DNA from 2 places in the Salinivibrio sp. IB872 genome. Region 2 is predicted to be linked to the other one. Evidence: riboswitches for the same ligand, from Rfam matches in the RefSeq annotation. Region 2 holds a riboswitch; the other holds the start of a gene.

Region 1 (4,139 bases), on a different contig from region 2:
ACAGGAATACGCAATTTATCGACCACATCAGTTAACTCAAGCACTTGCTGCTTGGTGAGAAACTGGCTCTCATCCAGTAACAAGCAGTCTACTTTTTCGTGTTCTTGAATGGCTGAAACATGTTCGAATAAATTGGTTTCATTGTGGTACAGGTGCGCCTCTGTCTCTAAACCAATTCGTGAGCTAATTTTTCCCTGACCATATCGGTCATCGATTGCCGCTGTATATAACAGGGGCTGCATGCCTCGCTCTTGATAATTAAAGGCTGATTGCAAAAGTGTTGTCGACTTACCGGCATTCATTGCGGAGTAATAAAAATAAAGCTGCGCCATTGTTATCTCGGGTTATTCGGTCATCAGGCTTAAAATCAATCCAGCATGCTACCGGATCTCATCAAAAAGGAAAGCCCCGACCAGCGGGGCTTTGCGCTCAATCCTATTATGAGGTAGTTACGAGCGAGATTAGGCCATGGCTTTGCACGGGCGCTTTTTCAGCCACAGTAGCGCAAAACAAAGCGCGACAAAGGCCAGTGTCGTGGCGGCAAATGCCAACCATAGTGATGCGGTAAAGCCAAGGACCAAAAAGCCAACCGCGGACACCAGAGCGCCACCAATCGCATAAGGTAACTGTGTCGAGACATGATCAATATGCCCACAGCGTGCCCCTGTAGATGACAAGATGGTGGTATCTGAGATCGGTGAGCAATGGTCACCAAACACCGCACCGGCTAATACCGCCGACAGCATAGGTAACATCAAGGAAATTTCCGTCGCCGCAGCCAGATCGCCCGCGATCGGTAGCATGATACCAAAGGTTCCCCATGAGGTGCCGGTCGCAAATGCCATCACTGCCGCGAGTGAAAAGAGCACAACAGGGAGTAGCTCAGATGGCATATTGCCCTGCACCAATGAAGACAGATATTTACCCGTTTGCAAATCGCCGATGATATGGCCAATAGACCATGCAAACAGCAGAATAAGAATGGCCCCAAACATGGATTTCGCCCCAACCCATAAGGTTTTGCTGATCGCAGGCGCTCCAATCCCTTGTTTGATTGTCATGGCTAAGGCAACGATAAGTCCAGCTGCGCCTCCCATCAGAAGGGACATGCCTACATCAGTATTCTCAAACGCGCCGAGTACTGAGAAGGATACATCGTCACCCGCTAACGCTTGTGCGCCGGTGTAGAGCATCGCACTGATGGTCGCCACAACGAGGACCACAATCGGTAACACCAGATCAGAAACCGTGCCGTGCTCGCTTTCTTCAATCCCAAGATCGTCACAAAGATCGGCACAATTGTCGCTTTCATCCCCTAAGCGACTGCCTTTTTTTGCTTGGTATTCAAATTGACGCATGGGGCCAATATCAAGCTGAAACCAAATCACTGCAAAAACCAGCAGAAGCGCAAAGATTGCATAGAAGTTCATCGGGATCATGGTGACAAAGGCGCCGAGCGGCGTGTAATCAGTCACCCCATGTGCGACTAAAATCGAGCCTATGACAGTAATGATATAAGCGCCCCAGCTCGAAGCGGGAGTGATAACACACATAGGTGCGGCAGTCGAATCGAGAATATACGCCAGCTTGGCTCGAGACACATGGAAGCGATCGGTCACAGGGCGCGAAACAGCCCCCACTGCCAAGCTATTAAAATAGTCATCTACGAAAATAAATACGCCCAAGAAAGCCGCCAGTAATTTTGCTCCTCGTTTGCTTTTAATTCGGCTCTGTGCCCAATTTGCAAACGCTCGTGTTCCTCCAGAGAGGGACAATAAAGCGGTGATCATCCCGAGTAGTACGAGGAAAGCAAGAATACTCATATTCCAGCTATTAATGCTGCCTTCAGCCACAAATAGGCCGGCAACCACATCAAAAAGGTATTGCGCCGATGTTCCTAGGGAAAAGTCAGCGAGTAGTAAGGTACCGAGTACAATCCCCATGCCTAGCGACAACAGCACGCGACGTGTTGCAATGGCAAGGCCCAAAGCCAGCAAGGGTGGAAGTAACGATAAAGCGGATGAAGAAAAGTCTGTTAAGTTCATGATCTCAATATCAACCAATTGGTTGGAGATCTACTGCAGAAACGAAGACTGGTAAGGCGTGGTAACACACAGCAAACAACTTGCCTCCTACAGTAGCGCTCCATAGTGTGTCCTAATTACTATGGCAGTGCTGCCCCTATTCGGTAACAGCCCCAGCACAGTCGGCATGATGGCCTTACTGGCTTCGGCGTTGGATCCTTTCATGTGCGGTCACTGGCATCACCCTCGTGCACATTACTTATAAACAACGCACCTCTACGTTAAGAGTGGAGCATTCTACACAAGATGTTCACTATCGCAACTGTTCACGCACAAAAAGCCACCACTTAAAACGTCACACTATCAAGTGTCGATGAAATCAGTCGCAACCACCCAAATTTTAGGCATATTTTAAAAAACACCCTTAAACATGGGTAACAAATATTGCGAACAGAAAATAAATAATGAAAAATAGGCTCTAATTATTTTATGTAATATTGCATATTTCACTTATACTGTTACCATCCGTTCAATTAACATATAAATCAAATAGGAACCCAATAATGTCTGATGCAATGAAAGCGTTACTTAACCTACGCAGCTTACGTGCTGTCGCGAAAGAAATGACCGCCGAGCAACTTAAAGAAGCGTTAGAAAAGCTACAAACCGTCGTTGAAGAACGTGAAGAGATTGAGCGTCAAGCGCAAGAAGAAGAAAAAGCACGCCTAGCGAAACTAGAAAAATACCGTGAGATGTTAATCGCCGATGGTATTGAACCTGATGAACTCATGAAATTATTAGGTGGTGCAAGCAAGTCTAAATCAACAGGCAAGCGCGCGGCACGCCCTGCTAAATATCAATACACTGATAGCGACGGCTCGGTAAAAACATGGACCGGTCAAGGTCGTATGCCGAAAGTGATCCGTGAAGCAACCGAAAATGGTAGCGCGAAATTAGAAGACTTCTTGATCCCTGGCCAACAAGCCTAAGTGTTGCACATGAAGATAAAAAAAAGAGGCCGGACGGCCTCTTTTTTTATCTGATTCGTAGAATCTCTATCATCACCCATTAACCAAACTTTATCCGGTCTGCCAAATGACTGACTGCTAACGCAAAGTAGTGCGAACGGTTCCATTTCAACAAGCTTTGATAGTTGTTATAAACCAAATAAGCTCGTCCAAGTTCATCATCAGGCTGAATCAACCAAGCTTGAATATCGACATTCGGCAACGCTTGGCCATTAAGACGCGTTACACCCAGTGTTTGCCATTGATTTAATGACAGCGCCTTATTACTTTCGACACCAAGTTTATTCCTATCTATATGCTTTGGTAATTTAACTTGGCGTCCCCATGTGTACGTATCGTCCCAGCCAGCTTGTTTTAGATAGTTCGCCGCAGAAGCAAAGACATCAGCTTCCGTTTGCCAAATATCTTTTTTACCATCTTGGTTCCCATCAACCGCATAATGAAGGAAAGACGTCGGCATAAACTGGCTTTGCCCCATTGCACCGGCCCATGAACCTTTCATGTTTTCAGGCGCAATATGCCCTTCTTGCAATATGGTCAGTGCTGCCATTGTTTGTTGGCGGAAAAAGGCTTCTCGACGCCCATCATAAGCCAATGTGGCCAGTGCTTCGATAACATTGTAGTTGCCTTGCAGTTTGCCAAAATTACTTTCCACGCCCCACAAGGCGACAATGAAACGAGGCTGAACCTGATATTCCTCACCGACTTTTTTTAGCGCCGCATAATGTTTTTTATACAGCGCTTTCGCCTGATCGACTTTCCAATCCGGTACGGCGCGGGGAATGTATTCATCCAAGGTTAAACGCCGCTCAGGTTGATTTCGATCGGCACTGACCGCCCGTTCATGATACTCAATGCCAGCAAACGCGCGTGCCAGTATATCGTCATCAATCCCTGCTTGACGCGCTTCCTCTTTCAATGATTCGACGTACTGATCAAACCCTTCTTTTGCAAATAGCGGCCCCGAGGTAAAAACTGAGGCTGCAACCAATGCTGAAATCAAACCTTTGCGCATACGCTTCCCTAATTACAATTTTTCATTCTTGTTTCGGATAGCCTGCAACGCCGCATCCGGTGGCGGTGGTAA
Region 2 (4,139 bases):
TACGCAGTGGTTTAACGGCATTTTACTGCTCATGTGGCTGTACTGGCTGGATAATTTAACCAGCAAATACCAACGAATCACATTTTCTACCGCCGAATATGGGCAGCGTATCGCGACACGCAGTATTGTCACTGTAATGATCTTGGTGGGATTGTTGTGCCTATCATCGGTGTATTTAGCCAATCGCTACCTGCGTGACTCTTTATTAACCTCTCAGCGTATTGCACTCTACCAGCAACATCCATGGTGGCAAAGCAAACTCACCCAAGGGCTCGCGGAACAGCACTTTCAGCACACCCTAGAGACACTGTCGGATGCCGAGCGCCACCAGCACCTGAACCTATGGCTGCAGCATGTGGCACAACACCCCACGTTTGCGGGCTACCAGCATGCTTACCAGATTGCACTGCAAATTGGCGATACGCAGCGGGCGCGCGATATTCAGCAAGAGGCGCGATATTTGTTTCCGCAAGCAGCCAAGGTGTGGACCACTCGCCACACCTTACCGATGCGCACTCCGCCGGAATAACGTACGCTTAGCGCAGTGCGTCGCCCAATGCTTTTAAGCATAGCGCGATGTTTTCTTCACGCGCACTGTAGCCCATTAAGCCAATTCGCCATGCCTTACCAGCGAGATCGCCCAAGCCTGCACCGATTTCGAGGTTATAGGTGTTGAGCAGATGTTGGCGTACCGCGCCATCATCGACGCCATCCGGGATATACACCGCGTTCAATTGCGGCAAGCGATAAGGCTCATCCACCACAAAGCGGATACCTAAATCGTCCAACCCCGCTTTTAAGCGTTGATGCATGGTTCGATGACGCTGCCAAGCGTTTTCAATTCCCTCTTGATATAACTTGAGCAATGATTCATGCAATGCATACAGACTATTGACCGGTGCAGTATGGTGATAACTGCGTTTGCCGTCACCGCTCCAATAGCCCAGCACTAAGCTTTGATCGAGAAACCAGCTTTGCACCTTGTGGGTGCGCGCTTGCATTTTTTCAACGGCACGCGCCGAGAAGGTGACTGGCGATAAGCCCGGGACGCATGACAAGCATTTCTGGCTACCAGAGTAGACCGCATCAAGTTGCCATTCATCGACTTTCAAGGGTACACCGCCAAGTGATGTTACGGCATCAACAATGGTAAGGCAGCCGTGCTCGCGCGCCAGCGTCGCCAGTGTTTGCGCATCTGAGCAAGCGCCCGTGGAGGTTTCAGCATGAACAAACGCGACGATGCTAGCCTCTGGATGCGCTTTTAATGCCGCTTCAACCTTGTCGGGGCTGACAGGCTCGCCCCATGCATCGTCAACCATCACCGCATGCGCACCACAGCGTTCAACGTTTTCTCGCATTCGGTCACCAAACACCCCATTGCGACAGACAATCACGGTATCACCGGGCTCTACAAGGTTAACGAAGCACGCTTCCATTCCTGCACTCCCGGGGGCAGAGACCGCAATGGTAAACGGATTCTCGGTCTGAAAGGCATATTGTAAGAGCTGTTTGACCTCATCCATCATCGCAATAAAAAGGGGATCGAGATGTCCCAACGTCGGACGACTCAACGCCTGCAACACTTGCGGAGAAATATCAGACGGGCCAGGGCCCATCAGGGTGCGCTCTATCGGCTGAAATGAGCGGATATCGGAAATTGAAGTTGCCATAACCTATCCTTGTGTCTGCTAAATTTGCGCTTTCCGTTATAGCATACTTTGTGTTCATCGCCCCATTGTCACATTGCGAACTTACGTGCTAGAGCGCATATTCAACGGGTGGCGGATAGCAGCGATATAGGTGCCTGATCGTCGCTTTGCAACTCAATTGGCGGTTGACAACCACTCACCAGCGCCCGTAATGTAACCACTCACCATGTGGATCAACACATGGCCGAACATACAGAAGAGGTGCATCACTCAGGCAGTTATCACGCGGAGCCCTACTCCAAGGCGTGATAATCAGGGGAGGCGATGCCGAGGGGGTTCCGACAGGGTAAGGAGCCGCCGGCCATGAAGGCTGAATCCTTCAGGCTGTCACTTGTCATCCATTTGGACAGACAGGTGGAGCGCTTCTGGCAGAATGCCTGCCGTTTGCTCTTCCTTTTTGCTCGCGTTTGCGACGTGACTTCTGATGTTCCCCACTGACTTTTAAATATGTTGAATCAATGAGCACGAGCTCAAAAGGGGAAAAGGACGTGAACCCGTTACCATCTATTTCAGTCGCTAAATTTGGCGGCACCAGTGTTGGCACCTTTGCCGCCATGCAACAAAGTGCCGCAGTGATTATGCGCCATCCTGAGACCCGTTTTGTAGTGATTAGCGCATGTGCCGGCGTCACCAACCATCTTGTCGCCTTAGCCCAAGGCATAAAAAACGATGTCTTACGCCAAAACACACTGGATGCAATAGACGCTATCCACCAGCAAATACTGGCAGCTTTGCCCGCTTGTCATCACACCCAAGAAGCAGTGCGAACGCTCCACCAGCAGATTATCTCCTTGAGTGAGCAAGCCTGTGAGGCCCCGAGCGAAGCGCTTACCGATGCCTTGGTTGCCTGTGGCGAGCTTACCTCTACGCACCTGTTTACTCGCTTGCTCGTCCATCTTGGCCTGCCCGCAGTTCGGATTGATGCCCGCGAATATTTGAAAACGGATAGCCAATTTGGTCACGCTATTCCAGATATCGCCCTAACTCAGCAACAGTGTCAGCGCTTGAATGCGCAGCTAGACAATCACATTCTCGTGACCCAAGGCTTTATCGGTGCCGACAAAGAAGGACGAACGACCACTCTTGGCCGAGGAGGCAGCGACTACAGTGCCGCTTTGTTTGCCGAAGCGCTCGGGGCAACAAGCTTGGCGATTTGGACCGATGTACCGGGCATTTATACTACCGACCCACGCCTCGCTGCCAAAGCACGTCCTATTGCTGAGATCAGCTTTAGTGAAGCTTCGGAGATGGCGACGTTTGGCGCCAAAGTGCTCCACCCGTCCACGCTATTACCCGCGGTACGCCAGCATATTCCTGTCTTTGTCGGGGCGGCCTGTGCGCCGGAAAAAGGCGGGACTTGGATCCGAGAACACGCGGAATCATCCCCCCTATTCCGCGCCATTGCGTTGCGCCGAAATCAAACCATGGTGACCTTGACCAGCTTGACGATGTTCCAAGCGTATGGCTTTCTTGCCAGCGTCTTCGCGATCCTAGCGCGCTATCAGATCTCCGTCGATCTGATCACTACCTCCGAAGTCAGTGTGTCTTTGACACTCGATCAAACCAATACACAAGGTGAGGTGCCCCGTTTGCCTGATGCCGCCTTGGAGGAACTCTCGACCTTGTGCCATGTTGACGTTTGCCAACACTTGGCCGTGGTCGCCTTAATTGGTAATGAGATGCGTCATACTCCGGGGGCGGTGACGCCGGTATTTAACGCCTTAGATACCGCCACCTTGCGCATGATTTGTTATGGCGCGAGTAATCACAATGTCTGTATGGTGGTTGATGACGACAGTGCCACCGAGGTGGTGCAGCGTTTACATACACAGCTTTTTGAGTAAAACCCAAAAGAAAAGCCAGCGTGCGCTGGCTTTTCTCGGTTAGGCATTAAGATTAGGGCCTAGCCACTTTTCAGCTTCCTCAAGACACCAGCCTTTACGTGCCGCGTAGCTATCACGTTGATCGTTTTGAATTTTCGCTACCGCAAAGTAACGTGACTCTGGATGGGAAAAATACCAACCCGAAACCGACGCGCCCGGCCACATGGCATAGCTTTCGGTAAGTGTCATCCCCGTATGCGCTTCTACCGATAGCAATTGCCAAATCTTGCCTTTCTCACTGTGTTCAGGACAGGCGGCATAACCTGGCGCTGGCCGGATCCCTTGGTATTGTTCGCGGATCAGGGCGTCGTTATCGAGCGTCTCATCGGGCGCATACCCCCACAAGGTGATCCGAATTTGCTGGTGAAGATATTCCGCAAAGGCTTCTGCGAGTCGATCCGCCACCGCTTGGATCATGATCGCGTTGTAGTCATCCCCTTTCGCTTTGTACTCTTCCGCCAAAGCATACTCACCAATACCGCCTGTCACCGCAAATGCACCAATCCAATCCGGCTGACCGCTGCTTTTCGGCGCAATAAAGTCTGAC

What was found. Region 2 has a riboswitch for lysine ahead of lysC (lysine-sensitive aspartokinase 3). Riboswitches for the same ligand answer to the same signal wherever they lie in the genome.
Region 1: linked by a shared signal. The riboswitch ahead of BZJ18_RS02395 (Na+/H+ antiporter NhaC family protein) and the one ahead of lysC (lysine-sensitive aspartokinase 3) in region 2 are both predicted to bind lysine.

The regions. Positions count from the first base shown of each region.
Region 1 covers NZ_MUFO01000003.1:78,468-82,606, forward strand. The annotation lists gene BZJ18_RS02390 (thymidine kinase) at 1-332, opposite strand, end outside; gene BZJ18_RS02395 (Na+/H+ antiporter NhaC family protein) at 462-2,045, opposite strand; lysine riboswitch at 2,131-2,311, opposite strand; gene BZJ18_RS02400 (H-NS family histone-like protein) at 2,588-3,013, shown strand; gene BZJ18_RS02405 (lytic murein transglycosylase) at 3,093-4,067, opposite strand; gene BZJ18_RS02410 (YcgL domain-containing protein) at 4,080-4,139, opposite strand, start outside.
Region 2 covers NZ_MUFO01000051.1:8,033-12,171, forward strand. The annotation lists gene BZJ18_RS15025 (Wzy polymerase domain-containing protein) at 1-529, shown strand, start outside; gene BZJ18_RS15030 (pyridoxal-phosphate-dependent aminotransferase family protein) at 537-1,670, opposite strand; lysine riboswitch at 1,898-2,082, shown strand; gene lysC (lysine-sensitive aspartokinase 3) at 2,168-3,553, shown strand; gene metH (methionine synthase) at 3,593-4,139, opposite strand, start outside.